Regions from separate parts of the Saccharopolyspora sp. MMCC62 genome, predicted to be linked through region 2. Evidence: riboswitches for the same ligand, from Rfam matches in the RefSeq annotation. Region 2 holds a riboswitch; the other holds the start of a gene.
What was found. Region 2 has a riboswitch for cobalamin ahead of AC29IT_RS17785 (ABC transporter substrate-binding protein). Riboswitches for the same ligand answer to the same signal wherever they lie in the genome.
Positions count from the first base shown of each region.

Region 1 (4,667 bases), on a different contig from region 2:
AGGTGGGCGGCAGCGCGAGTTCGGCCTGGTCGCCGCGGAAGGTGATGACGCCGACCTTGTCGCGGCGCTGGTAGGCGTCGCGCAGCAGGGAGAGCACGGCGCCGCTGACGGCGGACATCCGTTCGCGGGCCGCCATCGAGCCGGAGGCGTCGACGGCGAACAGGACGAGGTTGCCTTCGCGTCCTTCGCGGACGGAGCGCCGCACGTCGTCGCGGTGCAGCACGAGTCCGGGACCGGTGCGGCCGCGGGAGCGCTGGTGCGGGGCGGCGGCGATCAAGGTGGCGGGCAGGTGCACGCCATGACCGTCCACTGTGGATGATCGAACGGTCTGGCCGCTGCGGGAGCGGGCGCGGGACCGCCGCCCGGGGGCGCCTTCGCCGACGCCGGGGACTTCGAGCAGCCGGGCGCGGAACGCGGGTGCGGGCGCGGCCGGGGGCTTGTTCGCGGGGGCCTGGCCGGGGCCGTCCTCGCGCCGGGAGCCGCCGTCGCCGTTCGGCGCGGGCGAGTCCGGCGGGGTGGGGGCTTCGCCGCCGCCGGGCCCGTCGGGGCCGTCGTCCGGTCCGCCGTCGGGCGCGCCACCGCCGCCTCCGCCGGGGCCGTCGTCGGGGCCGTCCGGCGGTTCCTCACCGGAGTCCTGGTCCGCGCCGGAGTCCTGGCCGTCCGCGGGTTCCTGCTCGGCGTGCTGGGCGGCGTCTTCGAGGGCCTGCTGCAACTGGTCCTCTTCGACGCCGGGCTCGTCGAACGGGTCGCGGCGGCGCCGGTGCGGCAACGCGAGCCGGGCCGCGGCTTCGACATCGGCCTCGGCGACCTCGTCGGCGCCGCGCCACGCGGCGTGCGCCACGGCGGTGCGGGCGAGCACCAGATCGGCGCGCATCCCGTCCACGTCGAAAGCGGCGCACAGCGCGGAGATCCGGCGCAGTTCGGCGTCGGGCAGCCGCACCGATTCGACGCGGGAGCGGGCGTCGGCGATGCGGCGGGCGAGCGCGGCGTCCTCGGCGGCCCACTGCTCGGCGAAGCCGGCCGGGTCCGCTTCGAAGGCGAGCCGCCTGCGCACCACTTCGGTGCGGGTGGTGACGTCGCGGGAGGCGGCGACCTGCACGGTCAGCCCGAACCGGTCGAGCAATTGCGGGCGCAGCTCGCCCTCTTCCGGGTTCATGGTGCCGACGAGCAGGAAGGAGGCGGCATGCGTCACCGACACGCCTTCCCGCTCCACGTGCGCGCGCCCCATCGCGGCGGCGTCCAGCAGCAGGTCCACCAGGTGGTCGTGCAGCAGGTTGACCTCGTCGACGTAGAGCACGCCGCGGTGCGCGGCGGCCAGCAGCCCGGGCTGGTAGGCGCTGACGCCTTCGGTCAGCGCGCGTTCGAGGTCGAGGGAACCGACGAGCCGGTCTTCGGTGGCGCCGACCGGGAGTTCCACGAGTTCCGCGGGCCGGGTGGTCCCGGAGACCTCGGCGTGCGGCCCGTCCGGGCACTGCGGGTCGGGCCGCCGCGGCTCGCAGCCGAAGCGGCAGCCGGGCACGACGTCCAGCGCGGGCAGCAGCGATGCGAGGGCGCGCACCACCGTCGACTTCGCGGTGCCCTTCTCCCCCCGCACCAGCACGCCGCCGATGCGCGGGTGCACCGCGTTGAGCAGCAGCGCCAGCCGCATGTCGTCGTGCCCGACCACGGCCGTGAACGGGAACCGCGGGCTCGCGGGAGCAGTCATGCCAGGTGTTCCTTCCTCGGGTCTCGGACGCCCCGATGTCGGCTGGGCCTGGGCGAGGCAGTGTCCTGGCTCCCGGATCAGCGCGGAACTCCGGCCTTCCCAGGCGGCGCCCGGTGGCTCGCGGGGGAGATCCGCTCCCCGGTCACAGTGGCGCCGACCGCACCGGATTCGCACCGGTTTCCTGACCTGCCCTGGCTGGGACCAGCGAGCATCGTCGCATCCCCGCGACGGGCGAGGAACCGCCGCGGCTCGCTCAGCGCAGCGAGCCGGGGTATCGGTGCATGTCGACGTGCGGGATGCCGTCTTCGAGATACTCCTCACCCGAGGGTTCGAAGCCGAATCCGCGGTAGAACTCCAGCGCGTAGGTCTGGGCGGAGAGCACGGCGGGGGCGCGCTGGATCTCGGCGAGCGCGGCGCGCATCAGCTTGCGCCCGAGGCCGAGTCCGCGGGCGTCCTTGGCGGTGGCGACGCGGCCGATGCGGAAGGTGCCGTCGGGGTCTTCGAGCAGGCGCAGGTAGCCGAGCACGTACCCGTCGGCGGAGTCGATCCAGAAGTGCCTGGTGGTGGTCTCCAGGTCCCGGCCGTCCAGTTCCGGGTAGGCGCACTGCTGCTCGACCACGAACACGTCCACGCGCAAGCGGAGCATGCGGTAGAAGTCCTCGGCGTCGAGGTCGGCCGTGTAGGCGCGGTGGACGGCGGTGGCGAGCGGTTGCAGGGTCACCCCCACGGGATATCACATTCCGGCTACGACACCCGGGGTCACCTGCGGTGGAAGTAGCGCACACCACGTCCCGCGGGACCGGGCGCGCGAGCCTCGGGGCAGGTCGGTGCTGCGCACGGCTACCCGCGCACCGCCGCGGCGCGAACCCCGGGTGGCGCCGGCCCGTCCCGCGGTGCGGGACGGCGGATTCAGAGCCGCGCGGCGACGTCGTCGGCGACCCCGGAGATCCGGGTGTACACGCCGGGCGTGCCGGGCCGTCCGCAGCCGGTGCCGTAGGAGACGACGCCGATCAGCCTGCCGTCGGCGACGAGCGGCCCACCGGAGTCCCCGGCGCACGCGTCCCGGCCCCCTTCGGGCGGGCCCGCGCAGACCCGCGTCCCCGGTTCGTAGTCGGGGTAGGCGGCGCGGCAGTCCGCATCCGAGCTGATCGGCACGTCGGCGGAGCGCAGCGTCGCCGAGGTGGGCCCGGTCTCGGTGGTGTAGCCCCAGCCGTGGACGCGCGCCGGGGTGCCGGGCCGGTAGCGGGCGATCTCGTCGGCGCCGACCATCGGCAACACCTCGTCCGGCACGGGCGCGGCCAGGGTCAGCACCGCCACGTCGTGCCCGCCCGTCACGCCGCGGAATTCGGGGTGCACCCACACGTCGTCGACGGGCGTGTCGGCGCCGCCGGTGGTGCGCAGGTCGGTGCGGCCGGTGACCGCGCGCAGGTCGGCGGCGTCCCGGCCGTCGACGCAGTGCGCGGCGGTGACGACCTTGATCTCGGTGACCAGGGTGCCGCCGCAGAACTGGCGCCCGCCCTGGTCGGTGAGCGCCACCGCCCACGGCGCGGCGTGCTCGTCGGCGCCGCCGAGCACGCGTTCCTGCGCGGGGTCGGCGGCGGCCGGGGCGGCGAGCGCGGCGGCGGCCGCGGTGGCGGCGGCCGCGCTCCCCGCGGCGATCCGGGCGAGCGGGCGGGATCGGTCGGGCACGGCGGCCTCCTGGGCGTGCGGCGGCGTTCGGCGGCACACGGTAGCGGTCCGATCACCGGCGGCTGACGAGGGCGAGCTCACACCAGGTGTTGATAATTTTTCGTTAAGATGGACTTCGGCGGGAAAAAATTCGGATCACTGCTTCGGCGAAGCCGGTTCGTCCCGTCCGTTCAGTTCAGATCTTCGGTGACCGCGACGACGCGGACCCGAGATCACCCCCGATCCGGTGAAACCTCGACCGGTGGGCCGCGCGCTCACCGGCGCCGTCGCGCGCGCGTCGACCAGGCAAGGAGCGAACTCGTCATGCTGCTGGACTTCACGACCCTGCCGGCGTTCCTGCTCGCCAGTGCAGTGGTGGTGCTGACGCCCGGGGTGGACGCGTTCCTGATCCTGCGGATCTCGCTGCGTCAGGGCATCGGCCCCGGGCTGCGGGCGCTGGCCGGCATCCACACGGCGAGCGTCCTGCAGGTGGCGCTGGTGATCTGCGGGCTCGGCGCGGTGATCACCAGCCACCCTGCGGTGCTGGCGACGCTGAAGTGGGCCGGCGCCGCGTACCTGGTCTACCTGGCGGCGATGATCGTGCGCGGGTTGTGGCTCACCCGCGCCGAGACCGGCGACGGGCTCTCCGGCGGGGCCACCACGAGCCGCCCGTACCTCCAGGGCCTGCTCAGCAACATCACCAACCCGAAGATGCTGCTGTTCAGCCTCGCGTTCCTGCCGCAGTTCGTCGGTTCCGCGGCGAACCCCACGCTGCAGCTGGTGCTGCTGGGCGCGGTCTTCCTGGTGCTGGCCGCGATCTGGGAGGTCACCATCGTGCTGGGTGCGGCCCGCATCGCCGACCGGCTGCGCCGCCCGCGCTTCGCCCGATCCCTCGACATGATCAGCGCAGCGGCGTTCCTCACCATCTCCGCAGGCCTCGTAGCAGCCTGAGCCCGCGCCAAGAGGTTCATCGCTTTCCTGTCAGCGGCGAAGCCGCTGAGCAGCGACCACGCACGCAGCAGGCCCACCCGCGGGTTCTCAGCGGGATTCTCGCGAGGACAGCGATTTCTCATGTGGCGGAGCCACCTGTGAAATCGATCCCGCAGCGAGAATCCCGCTGAGGTTCCGCCACCCGAGTTCCGAGCAGCAGCAGTGCCCGGGGGAGCTCAGCGGAGCTGGGCTTGGACTTCGTTGTGGTAGGCGCCTAGGCGGGTGTACACCCCGGGCTGGCCGGGACGCGCGCAGCCGTTGCCCCAGGACACGATGCCGATCAGTTTGTCCCCGGCGACGAGCG
Region 1 covers NZ_JBYKCM010000011.1:68,050-72,716, reverse strand. Annotated here, with positions in the region: gene AC29IT_RS23850 (putative cobaltochelatase) at 1-1,705, opposite strand, end outside; cobalamin riboswitch at 1,764-1,889, opposite strand; gene AC29IT_RS23845 (GNAT family N-acetyltransferase) at 1,959-2,426, opposite strand; gene AC29IT_RS23840 (S1 family peptidase) at 2,615-3,394, opposite strand; gene AC29IT_RS23835 (LysE family translocator) at 3,698-4,324, shown strand; gene AC29IT_RS23830 (S1 family peptidase) at 4,540-4,667, opposite strand, start outside.
Region 1: linked by a shared signal. The riboswitch ahead of AC29IT_RS23850 (putative cobaltochelatase) and the one ahead of AC29IT_RS17785 (ABC transporter substrate-binding protein) in region 2 are both predicted to bind cobalamin.

Region 2 (4,667 bases):
AGCGGTCGGTGGTGCGGTCCCCGACCACCACCGTCCCGCTCGCCGGGCGGCGCAGTCCGGCGAGCAACCGCAGCAGTGAGGACTTCCCGGACCCGTTCGGCCCGAGCAACCCCACCGTCCGGCCGGGTTCGACGCGCAACCGCACCTCGTCGAGGATCAGGGCTCCCCCGGCGGACCAGGACACGTCGTGCGCGGTCAGGCTCACGAGACCCTCCCCCGCTTCGCCAGCAGCACCGCGAACGCGGGCACCCCGACGAGGGCCGTGACCACGCCGACCGGCACCTCCTGCGGAGCGGCGATCGTGGTGGCCAGCACGTCCACCCACACCAGCAGCACCGCGCCGAGCACCGCCGTCACCGGCAGCAGCGCGCGGTGCCGCGGCCCCACCAGCAGCCGCGCCGCCTGCGGCAGCACCAGGCCGACGAACCCGATCGCGCCCGCGGCGGCCACCAGCGTCGCCGCCAGCAGCGCCGTCGCCACCAGCAGCACGATCCGCAGCCGCTGCACGTGCACTCCGAGGGAGGCCGCCGCGTCCTGGCCGAACGCGAACGCGTCCAGCGCCCCCGCGCGGGCCAGGCACAGCACCAGGCACGCCGCGCACACGATCCCGGCCAGCACCACGTCGTTCCACCGCGCCCCGGACAGCGAACCCAGCAGCCAGAACAGCACCCCGCGGGTCTGCTCCGCGTCCGCCGACGTGATGACGATGTAGGAAGTGAGCGCGGAGAACAGCTGGGTGCCCGCGACCCCCGCCAGCACCGTGTGCCCGGCCGCGCCGCCCGCGATCGTCGCCAGCAGCAGCACCAGCGCGAACGCCACCAACGCCCCCGCGAACGCGCCCGCCGTCAAACCGATGGCCCCGGCACCCAGGCCCAGCACCACCACCGACACCGCACCGGTGGAGGCCCCCGCGGACACGCCGAGCAGGAACGGGTCCGCGAGCGGATTCCGCAGCAGCGACTGGAGGACCGCCCCGCACACCCCCAGCCCGGCACCGCAGATCGCCGCCAGCAGCGCCCGCGGCAACCGCAGCTGCAGCACGATGCCCTGCCCGATCCGGGACACGCCGGTGTCCACCAGCCCGAGCCGGTGCCCCACCACGCTGCCGACGTCCGCGACCGACAGGTCCGCGGGCCCCAGGGTGACCGCGGCGGCGATCGACAGCAGCAGCGCCGGAATCCCGGCCAGCACGATGGCGGAGGCGGGCAGCCGCCCCGCCGTCACCGCTGCCGGTCCAGCTCGACGAGGCGATCCGCGAGCCGCTCGATGCCCTGCACGGTGCGGAGGCTGATGTTCAGCTCGGTTCCGGTCATGCTCAGCAGGTGGTCGTCGCGGACCGCGGCGAGCCGGGACACCGCCGGATCCTCGTGCAGGAACCGCTCCTTGGCCGCGAGCCCGTCGCCCTCGCCGTCGCGGGTGAGGTCGCCGAGCACCAGCAGGTCGGGGTCGCGGGCCAGCACGTCCTCCCAGGACACCTGCGGCCACATCGAGGTGACGTCGCCGTAGGCGTTGCGCACCCCCAGCTCCCTGGCCATGATCGCCGGAGAACCCGTGGAGCCCGCCACGTACGGGGATTCGGTGCGGGCGAACCAGAACAGCACCGAGGTGTCGCCGCGCGAATCCAGCCCGGCGACCTGCTGCCGCGCCGCCTCCACCCGGCCGCGCAGCTGCTCGGTGAGCGCCCGCCCCCGCTCGGAGACGCCGAACAGGTCGGCGATGTCCTGCACCTCCTGGTAGATGTCGGCCAGCTGCACCGGTTCCGGCAGCGGCGCCTCCTCCGGCAGGCAGTTGCTCGGCGACAGGTAGGTCGGCACGCCGAGCTCGGTGAACCGCTCGCGGTCGGCGACGCGCTCATCGGTGAACATGGCCTGGTAGCCGGCGAGCACGATGTCCGGTTCGGTGCCCAGCACGGACTCGAACGACGGGGTGTTCTCGGCCAGCTTCGGCACCCGCGCGTTCGCCGCGGCCAGCGGCGGGTCGATCGGCTCCGTCCAGGTCGCGGTTCCCACCATCCGGTCGGCCAGGCCGAGGGAGAGCATGATCTCGGTGGTCGACTGGTTCAGCGACACCGCGCGCCGCGGCGGCTCCTCGACGGTCACGTCGGCACCGCAGTTGCGCAGCGTCGTCGACCCGGCACCGGAAGAGGGGCCGGCGGCGGGGGCGGCGCAGGAGGCCAGCACGGTCGCGGTCAGCGCCACCAGTCCGGCCCGGAACGCGCGGGTACGCGAGAACGGCATGTCACGTGGTTCCTCACCCCGGACCCATGCGCGGGGCCCGGCAGGCTGCGATCCGGCACCGAGCTCGGTGTCCGGGGAGCCAGCCAGGTCTTCGGGCTCGGGTTCGCCGGGCGAGGTCCCCTTCCCGGACCGGTGGTCCAGTGGTCGCGGCCGTGCGGCCGTTCCTCGCCCATCGCCCCTACCGCTGCGCGTCAGCTCCGGCTTCCGACCGGATTCCCTGCCCTCGCGGGCGCGACTGGCTCCCGAGCACCCTAACCGGACATACCAGCCCACCATCAAGGTGATGTTCCTCGCTGCGGGCGCCGCCACTCGTTCTGCCTTCGGGAGTGAGTGGCGGAACCTCGGCGCTTTCCTCCCTGCGGGATCGTTTTCACCGGTGACTCCGCCACATGCGACAACGCCGTCCTCGCGAGGAATCAGCTGAGAACCCGCTGCGGTGCCGGTGTCCCAGGTGGTCGTCGGCTCAGCGGCTTCGCCGCCGACAGGAAAGAGGGAAGACCGTTCGGTGCTCGCTACGGCGTCAGGTCGGTCGCAGCATTTCTTGGATGTGGGCCGGTGCGGGGGTTCGGTCTTCGAAGAGGCATTGCATCTGGTAGCCGTCGGCGGTGGCGGCGAGCCGGTCCGCCGCCGGGGCGGGCAGCACTTCGGCCAGCTTGTCCCGCAGGTGGACCAGCGAGGCACGGCTCACCGCGCGGAACTCCGGGTCGCGCATCCCGAGGACGTACAGCTCGTAGGTGACGACGCTGGTGCCGCGCTCCGCGGTGAGGTGGTGGTGGATCAGCTCGGCGAGCCGGGCGACGACGGTCTCGGCGGTGACCTCGCGCAGCCACGCGTCCAACGAGTCGGCGCGGGACCGCAGCACCCGCCTGCTGGCCTCGATCAGCAGCGCCCGCACCGAATCGAAGTGGTAGGCGACGGAACCGACGGGCACCCCTGCCTGCTGCGCGACGGCGCGCGCGGTGACGCGGGCGGTGCCGCCGTCGCGGATCAGCTCGATCGCGGCGTCCACGATCCGCTCCCGGCGTTCGGGATCATTCGGGGTGTTCTTCGGTCGCACGGCGTTCCTCCCGCGAATCCCGCTTCGCCAGGTTGATCATCGCGACGCCGCCGATCACGCAGACGACGCCGAGCCATGCCGCCGGGGACAGGTGGTCGGCGAACAGCACCGAGCCCAGCAGCGCGACCCCGGCCGTTCCCGCGCCGGTCCAGATCACGTAGGCCATGCCGAGCGGGATCACCCGCAGCGCCCGCGCGAGCAGCACGACCGCCGCACCGTAGCCGATCACCGCGACCGCCGACGGCACCGGCGCGGTGAACCCGGCGGAGGCCCGCAGCGCCAGGGTGGCGACGATCTCCAGCCCGATGGTGCCCGCGAGGTGCGCCCACGCCCGCCGCGCTGCGCTCATCCGCCCATCCCGGTGCCGAGCAGCGCGATGCCGAGCAACGTCACCGCCATGCCGCCGAGCTGCACCCGGTTGGTGCGCACCGCGAAGAAGACCCGGTCCACCGCCACCAGCACCACGGCCGCGGCGCCGGTCCACACCGCGTACACCAGCCCGACCGGCAACCGCTGCACCAGCCAGGACAGCAGCACGGTCGCCACCGCGTACCCGGCGATCGCCCCGATCCCCCAGCCCCAGCGGGTGAACCCCCGCGAGGCGCGGGTGCACAGCGACCCGCACAACCCCGCGACGATGGCCAGGCACAGCACCAGGAACGTCATGCCGACCAGAGTATGTACGCCTGTTCATACTTGGCAAGGGGCCGTCCGCCCGGGCCCTGCGGCGTCGGCGTGCGGTGATCGGTCAAGCTGGTCACCGGGGCCGCACCACCCGCTCGGCGGCTGCCCGCGCGCCGGTGGTGCGGTACTGACGAGCAGGGGATTCCTGGGGAGGAAGCATGGGGCTCGACGACGGGCCGGGTGCGGTGCGGGCGGGTCGCGCGGCGCGCGCCGTGCTGGCGGGCGCGCGGTCGTTCCGCGCCGCCGCGCGCGGGCTGCTCGCCGAACCGGACCGGCTGCGCGAGCGGGCCCGGCGGCAGTACGACGCGTTCCGGCAGCGGGAGGCGTGGGAACGGCTGCGCGCGATGCCGGTCGGCAGGCTCCGCGACGCCGCGCGGACCAGGCTGCGGCTCGGCGAGCTGGAGCGCGCCGGATACCGCACCGTCGCCGACGTGGCCGCCGCGACCCCGGAACGGTTGCAGACCGTGCCCGGTGTCGGACCGGCCACCGCGCAGGAGGCCGCGGCCGCCGCCGCGCGCCTCGCGCGGGCGAGCGCGCAGGACGTGGTGCTGCGCATCGACCCGGACCGGCGCGACCCCGAGCACGCCGCGCTGCTGGCGACCGTGCGGGCCTGGGAGCTCGCCGGGGAGCGGGTCTCCGCGCAGCAGAAGGAGATCCGGCGCGGGCTCGCCGCGCTCGACGAGCTGGAA
Region 2 covers NZ_JBYKCM010000007.1:102,298-106,964, forward strand. Annotated here, with positions in the region: gene AC29IT_RS17775 (ABC transporter ATP-binding protein) at 1-205, opposite strand, end outside; gene AC29IT_RS17780 (FecCD family ABC transporter permease) at 202-1,224, opposite strand; gene AC29IT_RS17785 (ABC transporter substrate-binding protein) at 1,221-2,237, opposite strand; cobalamin riboswitch at 2,302-2,492, opposite strand; gene AC29IT_RS17790 (TetR/AcrR family transcriptional regulator) at 2,758-3,294, opposite strand; gene AC29IT_RS17795 (DMT family transporter) at 3,269-3,643, opposite strand; gene AC29IT_RS17800 (DMT family transporter) at 3,640-3,960, opposite strand; gene AC29IT_RS17805 (DEAD/DEAH box helicase) at 4,137-4,667, shown strand, end outside.